DNA from 2 places in the Paenibacillus aurantiacus genome. Region 2 is predicted to be linked to the other one. Evidence: predicted binding sites of a transcription regulator. Region 2 holds the regulator's gene; the other holds the start of a gene.
What was found. The regulator LexA, encoded in region 2, represses DNA repair genes until DNA is damaged. The targets are predictions, from matches to a motif close to CGAACATATGTTCG.

Region 1: the regulator LexA is predicted to act here: its motif matches at 1,756-1,769, upstream of addB (helicase-exonuclease AddAB subunit AddB).

What each region holds. Positions count from the first base shown of each region.
Region 1 is NZ_JBHMDO010000010.1:244,246-248,666, reverse strand. It holds gene ACFFSY_RS06115 (class I SAM-dependent rRNA methyltransferase) at 1-975, shown strand, start outside; gene ACFFSY_RS06110 (CD3324 family protein) at 1,032-1,340, opposite strand; gene addB (helicase-exonuclease AddAB subunit AddB) at 1,871-4,421, shown strand, end outside.
Region 2 is NZ_JBHMDO010000048.1:63,099-67,519, forward strand. It holds gene ACFFSY_RS31325 (aldo/keto reductase) at 1-408, opposite strand, end outside; gene ACFFSY_RS31330 (DUF896 domain-containing protein) at 457-645, opposite strand; gene ACFFSY_RS31335 (LysM peptidoglycan-binding domain-containing protein) at 753-971, opposite strand; gene lexA (transcriptional repressor LexA) at 1,323-1,943, shown strand; gene ACFFSY_RS31345 (hypothetical protein) at 2,033-2,605, opposite strand; gene ACFFSY_RS31350 (hypothetical protein) at 2,623-2,754, opposite strand; gene ACFFSY_RS31355 (hypothetical protein) at 2,794-2,964, shown strand; gene ACFFSY_RS31360 (peptidylprolyl isomerase) at 3,105-4,181, opposite strand; gene glnA (type I glutamate--ammonia ligase) at 4,409-4,421, opposite strand, start outside.

The sequences.
Region 1 (4,421 bases), on a different contig from region 2:
AAGCTAGAAGGGCTCGAGGAACGGACGGGCGTGCTGTATGGGGATTGCCCGCGTATAATCGAAATCCGGGAGAACGGTCTTCTGATGGAAGTCGATATCGTAGAAGGCCAGAAGACCGGCTATTTCTTCGACCAGCGCGAGAACCGGGCTTCGATCGAGCCGCTCATGCGCGGCTGGGGCGGGCGCAGCGGCATTAAGCTTGCACGCCGCCAGCGTGAGGAGCTGCCGGCCGGAGCAGAAGCAGTCGAGCAAGAGCTTGGAGGGGCCGCAGGCAATGATACCGGAGCGGCGCAGGCGCCGGAAGTGCTGGTGCCGGTCAATGCGAACGGCAAAGTGGTCACGTTCCCGTATTGGGACGGCGCTACCGTGCTGGAGTGCTTCGCGCATACCGGGAGCTTCACGCTGCATGCCTGCAAATACGGGGCCAAGAAGGTAACTTGTCTGGACGTCTCCGAACATGCAATCGAGACGGCGCGCCGCAATGTCGCGCGCAATGGCTTCGAGGACCGCGTGGAGTTCGTCGTCGCGGACGCGTTCGAATATTTGCGGATGCAAGTCAAAGGGCAAGAGGAGCGCGCGGAACGCGCGCGCGCCGGAGCTGAGGGAGCGGCCAAGACCGATACGTCGAAGGCGCTTGGCGGCGGCGGACGCACGTGGGACGTCGTCATTCTCGACCCGCCTGCGTTCGCGAAGACGAAGGGCGCGGTGGCCGGCGCGGTACGCGGCTACAAGGATATTAACCTGCAAGGTCTCAAGCTGGTCAACGAAGGCGGCTACCTGGTCACGGCCAGCTGTTCCTACCATATGCAGCCGGATCTGTTCCTGGAGACGATTCAGGCAGCGGCGGCCGATGCGGGCAAAATTCTGCGGTTGATCGAGTGGCGCGCGGCGGGCAAGGACCACCCGCAGATTATGGGCGTAAGCGAAGGCCATTACTTGAAATTCGCCATATTCGAGGTGCGCAGTCGTTCTTAACGAATAAAAAGGCTTCCCAACCGGCGAAATCGATTTCGCAGGCGGGAAGCCTTTCTTTATGAGTAAGCGCCATGAGCGCTGGCCTGATGAATAGTAGTGCGGCGCATCTTCACGATGATTTTGCGGATGCTCTCGCCGGATAGGTGAAATTTACGCTCCAGTTCCGTGACGGATGTACCATCGGTGAAACAGCGGTAAATTTCTTGGTTACGGAGCGTCAATTGCTGGCGGGAGCCGCTCTTCTCGCCCCACGCCGCGCGCTGCTCGGTCTGTTTCGGGATATAGACTAGTTCCCCTTGTATGTAATGCTGCAGTTCTTTCAGTAAACTAGGGGGCAGCACATCTTTTCCATTTTTGTAGTTCAAGGTTAAGCTCCTCCTCGGATGGGTATCGAACTTGAGTGCCTACGATCGTTGTTAAGGTCCATACCATGCTTAGCCGCCTCCTTTAGTTTAGTGGTGTTACATACAAACGCAAAAATCACGATACGTATGGCGCATCGTGGCCAAGCAACGGCGCTGTACGCGTCCGTCCTTGTCATTATCGGGTATCGGTATATGGAAGGAGACGGGGATTAGCCGCCTCCTCCGGAACGATTTTCGCAATTAAGCGAAAATCACCTCAGCGCTTTTCAATGCAATCAGCTCCTTTCGCGCGGTATTCGTCGGGCCCGACATCTTTATTAACTCATATTTCCAAAAGGCTCGCAAGCGAAAAAACGGCTATAACCGTTCTTTGCACCGATCGTCCATTCCTGCAACGATTTACCGGGTATAAACACGAACGTTTGTTTGTTTTTCGGCGTGAAATGAAAGACTCCCTGTGATAGAATAGAACAATCGAATAGAATCGGCCGGCTTGCGGTCAGGCCAGCTAATAAGGACGGGGTGAGGGTATGACGCTACGATTTGTGACCGGACGGGCAGGCACGGGCAAGACCCATTTGTGCCTGAGGGAGATCAGGGAGCGCATTCAAGAGCGTCCTGACGGTGCTCCGTTGATCATGCTCGTGCCGGAGCAGGCGACGTTCCAGACGGAGTATGCGCTCCTAGGCGAGGGCGTCGCAGGGACGATTCGCGCGCAAGCGCTCAGCTTCAGACGGCTGTCGTTCCGCGTCATGCAGGAGACGGGCGGCACGGCGCTCGTGCCAATCAGCGAGAGCGGTAAGAACATGCTTTTATACAAGATCGTGAACCGGCTGCGGAACGACCTGCTGCTCTATCAAGGGAGCGAGAGTCAGCATGGCTTTATCGAACGGCTGGGCGAGCTGTTGACCGAATGGAAACGGTACGGCGTTGACGAGGACCGGCTGCGTCAATTCGCGGACGATGGACTGGCGGGACCGCAAAGCGCGCTGCTGAGCCGGAAGCTCCACGATCTCCAGCTCGTTGGCGTGCAGTTGGAGCAAGAGCTCGCGGGGTTGTATGTCGATTCGGAAGCTTATCTGGATTGGCTCGTGCGGGGATTCCCGGACTCGCCATCCATGAAGGAAGCGCAGTTCTGGATCGACGGCTTCCACGGTTTTACGCCGAAGGAGTACGAAGCGCTTGGCGCGATCCTACGCTATGGCGCGAACGTCACGATAACGTTATGTCTCGATCGGATTTACGGGAATGGTGAAGCGCCGCACGAGCTCGAGCTGTTCCGTCCGACGGCGGAGACGTATTTGAAGCTGCGGGAGATCGCGGAGAATGCCGGCATTGAGGTGTCGGAGCCCGTGCTGCTGCCGGATGAGCCGCCATATCGGTTCCGCGGCCGTCCGATGCTGGCGCATACGGAGCGCCATTATGCTGACCGCCGGCAGATGCGGCTTGCGCCAGGCGAGCATTACGACGGCAGCGTGTCGCTTCACGCCGCCGCCAACCGCCGGGCCGAAGTCGAGGCGGTAGCGCGAGATATTACGGAGCGGGTGCGCGTTGAAGGGCTGCGCTACTACGATTTCGCGGTCATGGTGCGTAATGCGCCGGACTATGCGGAATACTTGAAGGCCGTCTTCGACGATTACGACATCCCTGTCTTCATGGACCAGAAGGAAGCGGCGCTTCATCATCCGCTGTCCGAGTTTATCCGCTCGGCGCTCGAGATCGCGGTTCGCGGCTGGCGCTACGAAGCGGTATTCCGCTGCATCAAGACCGAGCTGCTTATGCCGGATGAGGAATCGGCCAGCAAGCTGACCCGCGAGACGTTCGACCTGCTCGAGAACTACGCGCTTGCGGCAGGCATTGACGGCAACCGGTGGTTGAACGCGGAGAAGTGGAAGCCGCTCGTGCGGGATACGCTCGACGGCGACCCGGTGCAGGCCGGAGAGCGGGATATGCGCCTTTTCCGGGCGATATTGGCTGCGCGCGAAGCGGTCGTCGAGCCGCTCCTTCGGTTCACGAAGCGGCTCAAGAAAGCGCCGGACGTTCGCGGTATGTGCGTTGCTTTATACAAGCTGTTGTCGGACATCGGCGCACCGGACCGGCTGGAGAAGTGGAGCCGCGAAGCGGCGATGATAGGCGACACGCAGCGGTCGCGCGAGCATCGACAGCTATGGGACGGCGTGATCGGCCTGCTGGATCAGCTGGCGGAGATGACCGGAGCCGAGAAGCTGCCGTTCGAGCTATTCGCAGGCATGGTCGATACAGGGCTTGAGAGCTTGAAGCTGGCAGCCGTGCCGCCTTCGCTGGACCAAGTGCTCGTCGGCAGCATGGACCGGACGCGCTCGGGCAAAGTCAAAGTCTGTTACTTGCTCGGGGCGAACGACGGCGTCATGCCGCAGCGGATGCAGGAAGACGGCGTCCTAACGGAGCAGGAACGCGAGACGCTGGAGCTCGGCGGGATCGCCATGGCGCCAGGCGTCCGCAGGAGGCTGCTCGACGAACGCTTTCTCATTTACAACGCGCTGTCGACGCCTAGCCGTCATTTGTGGATTAGCTATCCGCTCGCGGACGAGGAGGGGAAGAGTCTTCACGCGTCGGAAGTGATCCGACACGTGAAGAGCATGTTCCCGGGCATCGAAGAGCGTCAACTCGCCATCGAGCCTACCCCGGGAATGCCGGAAGAAGAGCAGCTTTCTTATATCGCGCACCCGCAGCGGACGTTGTCATACTTGACCGCACAGCTTCGGTCATGGAAGCAGGGAACGGCCATCGCGCCGACTTGGTGGCACGCGTTCGATTGGTTTGCCGTCCGTCCGCAATGGGAGAGCCGTCTCAAGCGACTCGTCGATTCACTGGATTATGCCAACGAAGCGGCGTTCCTCACGCGGGAAACAGCCGACCTGCTGTACGGCGAAGTGCTCCGCGGCAGCGTGTCGCGGATGGAACGTTTCGTAGCATGCCCTTTCCAGCATTTCGTCATCCACGGCCTGCGGCTGCGGGAGCGCGATATCTTCAAGCTGGCGGCACCTGATATCGGGCAGCTGTTCCATGCCGCCCTAAGCAAGCTGACCGAGACGCTGGGCG
Region 2 (4,421 bases):
ATCGTCCAACGTGCGAAGCGTCTCTTCGATGGGCGTCGCATGGTCCCAAACATGCACTTGATACAGATCGATATAGTCGGTCTGCAGACGCTTCAGGCTGGCATCCACGCCATCCATGATATGTTTGCGGGAGATCCCTACCCCGTTCGGATGCTCCGCGGTCTGCATCCGGACTTTCGTGGCTAGCACGACTTCCGAGCGACGGCCCCGTATCGCTTTGCCGACGATTTCTTCTGATCGGCCTGCCACATATACGTCCGCGGTATCCAGGAAATTGCCGCCTTTGTCAAAAAAGCGATGGATCATCTCGACGGAGTCTTGCTCGCTTGTCGTGTTGCCGAACGTCATCGTCCCTAAGCATAGCTCCGACACCGCAAGTCCGCTTCTTCCTAATAAACGATATTCCATTTCGACCGTCCTCCTCGCAATGGGTGCGTCAGTCGAGGTCTTGCTGTCTTAATGTTTGATGTTGTCCTCTTCGTCCTCAACAAACTTGATATTATCCAGCTGTCCGCGGAAGTTCCGCTTGAAATTATCCAAATATTGCTTGCGCAGCTCGGCGCGTTCAGCCGTCTCTTCTGCCGTCAAACCGACGGTTTTATGCTTGCGCGACAGCTCGTTTATGCGTGCGATGATTTTCTCCAATGTGATACGCCTCTCTTTCCGTTACGCTCTTGCTAGTCAACATTCCACTCTTTACTTTGACACTTTTGTTCCACGATTGTCAAGGTAACAACAAAAAACGGCGAACCCTAATGGTCCGCCGGAATGATTAAGCTCTGTCCCGCATGCAGCGCGCTCTCCCGCAGCCCGTTGCGCTGCTTGATCGAATAGATAACTTCGCGAACATCTTCGCCGCTTCCCTTCAACTCGCTTGCGATTGCCCAGAGCGTGTCGCCCGTCCCTACTACGATTACTTGTTCATTTGCCGTCGGCGCTTCCGGAACTACCGTACTCGCGTTGCCTCTCATAATCATAAATCCAGCGAAAACAATGACGAAGAATAGAGCAACCGTCATAAATTTCGCGATGTGCCCAGTTCTCACTTTAACACCGCGTTTCTTCGTTGTGCTGCGTCTTACCGTGTTATGCATCCGTTCCTTATATGTATATGCAGAGACCGTGTTTACCATTATCGATTCCCCCAAACGTTTGTTCTGTTCTTGTGAAATCAGATTAACACGAACATTCGTTTGGTGTCAACGGTTTTTGGAACATTTGTTCGCACCGAAATGCGAACCTGTGTTTCTCGAACTTATGTTTGTACGAACTCCGGTTCTGTGTTATAATTTGACACAAATGAACTTATGGAGTGATCACGTTTGTCGAAACTATCCAACCGCCAGCAGGCGATACTCGAATTCATCAAGACCGAGGTTCGGGAGAAAGGCTACCCGCCTTCTGTCCGCGAAATCGGCGAAGCGGTCGGACTAGCCTCCAGCTCGACGGTTCACGGCCATCTGGACCGGCTAGAGAAGAAGGGCTTGATCCGCCGCGACCCGACGAAGCCTCGTGCCATTGAAATTTTGGACTCAGACATGGAGAGCATCCCATTCCCGCTCGCGATCGCCAAAGTACCGGTAGTCGGTAAAGTTACAGCCGGTCTGCCGATTACAGCGACCGAGAATATCGAAGACTACTTCCCGCTGCCTGCTGACCGCGTCGGTGACGACAACGTGTTCATCCTGAACGTCATGGGCGAGAGTATGATCGAAGCAGGTATCCACGATGGCGATTATGTTATCGTCCGCCAACAGCAGACGGCGAACAATGGCGAGATCGTCGTTGCGATGACCGAAGACGACGAAGCAACCGTGAAGACGTTCTATAAGGAACGCGACCATATCCGGCTTCAACCCGAGAACTCGACGATGGAACCGATCCGGCTCCGCAATGTGACGATCTTGGGCAAGGTAATTGGACTTTTCCGTGATATTCATTAATAATTAGGCAGACCTTATGACGCGCAGCGTTCGTAGGTCTGCCTTTTTTGTTGTAATTCGTATCATGGCTTCTCATTATAGAACCGCAATTAGTCAACAATCTCTCGGAATAAGACGTTCACATACGTATATCGGCTATCCGCATACCGGAACGCAAGCCGTATACCGGAGAAATCGATCCGAATTGAACGAAGCGCATTCGTCTGGATATACGGGCGAATAAGCGCCCGCAGCTTCATCGTATTGTGCTCACGCACGGCCTTGGCGATTTGAGCGGCGTAAGACGAACATCCGGCCAGCCGTTCATAGAACGGAATAACCTCTCGGGCGATTCTCCTGTGAATAACCGGCGAGAAGCGGAACTGGACCGTGCCGGGCGGAATTGTCGTACCGTTCGTATATTGCTTGATCGGAGCTGCGAATTTGAAATCCACGAAATAGCCGATACCGTTGGTGGATAGTCCGGTTATCGGCTCGGTAACAGTCTGCCGCAACAGCTTCTCCATAACCTCCAAATTTCCGTTCACGACAGCATCTGACCAACTACGAGCATACGCCTTACTTTGCGACACTTTGCGGTAGAACGGCAGCATTGCTTGCGCGGTATGCGCCAGTATACGCCCCGTTACTTTAAAGTCCCGCAGCTTCGTCGTCTTCGCCACACATACTCCCCGCTTTCTTAGTATTGCTGGTTTAACGTATGCGCGAAGCTCGACGAGCAATTGGACGCCGATCCCAATTTCATCTTCAGATTGTCGTAGAGGCTCTTGCCTTCTATCAATCGTCCAATCCAGTCGTATGGTGGATTCATAGAATAGATCATCTCCACTGGAGCGAGGTGATGAAATTGTTGACGAAACTGAAACAACCTGGCTTGATTCTCGGCATCCTAGGCGCCGCCAAACTGCTGTTGGACAGTGCCGGCATCCAAATTCCGGATGATACGATCAACGATCTTGCAAACGGTATCAGCGCCGTACTGGTCGTCATCTCCATTTTTGTTGATCACGGCAAATCCTGAGCTTCGCCCTTTCCTTGAGAAGCTGGCTAACGTCCAGCTAACCGGAAGCCGCCTTCGGCGTGCTTCTTTTTTTGCCTTTTATCGTGTAACACAAAAAGAAAAACCCTTGAAGTAAGTCCTTCAAGGGTTCCATACCTATTTTATTTAAGCGATTTCGTTATTTGCGCCTTAGACTTTAGTTCAGCCAGCAAAGTAGACGAAAGCTCGACAACTTTCTGGCTAGTGAGCTGTTTCTGAATTTCAGCTTTCTTCTCTTCCAGCGTCGCTGCCTTCGCATCTTTATGGTCCGTTAGTTTGATAATATGATATCCGTAATCCGTCTTAACCGGGCCGCCTAACTCTCCAACCTTTAGCGAGAACGCAGCTTCTTCGAACTCAGGAACCATTGCTCCCCTGCCGAAGAACCCCAGATCTCCGCCCGCATTCTTACTGCCTGGGTCGGTCGATTTTTCTTTCGCCAGCTTCGCAAAATCAGCGCCTGCTTTCAGCTGCTTCATAATTTCATCGGCTTCCGCTTCCGTTGCGACCAGAATATGCGATGCTTTCACCTCTTCAGGCTGATCGAAGCTAGCTCTATTGGCTTCAAAATATTGCTTTACTTCTGAATCCGTCACTTTCGCTCGAGGCTCAACAAGCTTGCGAATACGAAGCTGCATCGGTATTTGCTTCTTCAAGTTTTCGAGCGTCATGTTCGCTTGCTGCAGCGCATTTTGAAAATCCGATTCGGAAGGGAACTGCTTCTTGATTTGAGCAATTTCCACATCCACATCTTTATCGCTGATTACGATGCCTTGTTTCTTCGCTTCCTGCTTAACCAGCTCTTCTTGGATCAGGTTGTCCAATATTTGCGCTCCACCAGCTTCAGCCATCGCACTATACAGCTGATTTTTAGTAATAACCGAGCCATTAACTGTACCAACCGCTTTATTACCATCATTGCCTAATGGAGACTTATCGGAGTTGCTGGCAATATTCACGGATTTCGAAGAGGAATTGTAGTTGACATCCGCACCGAGCATCTCAGCTGCGGCGCGAAGAGGGATATAGGTTACCCCCTTAATTGATACTGGCTCTACAGTGGATTTCTGACCATTAACAATTAAGGTCATCTTCGTGGCTGCGAACGCACCTGCCCCTGCTGCAAGCATCATGCCGGCTACGACCAGCGTGGTTACTCCCACTCTACGAAATAAGATGCTGCCGTTATTTTTACTCACCAAATAACCTCCCGATAGAATCATTTCCGAACACTTTTATTCGATTTCATAATCGGATTCTATATCATTACGCTGTTAATATAAATCTTTTTTATCATAAAAAAACTCCCTTCAATTTGCCATACAAAGCAAATCAAAGGGAGAATTTGTTCAAACCGATTATATCGAATTGAAGCTTTTACATAAGGCATCTTTAAAACACTTCGAACATCAAGAAAGAACTCGTCTTAGTACAACGTC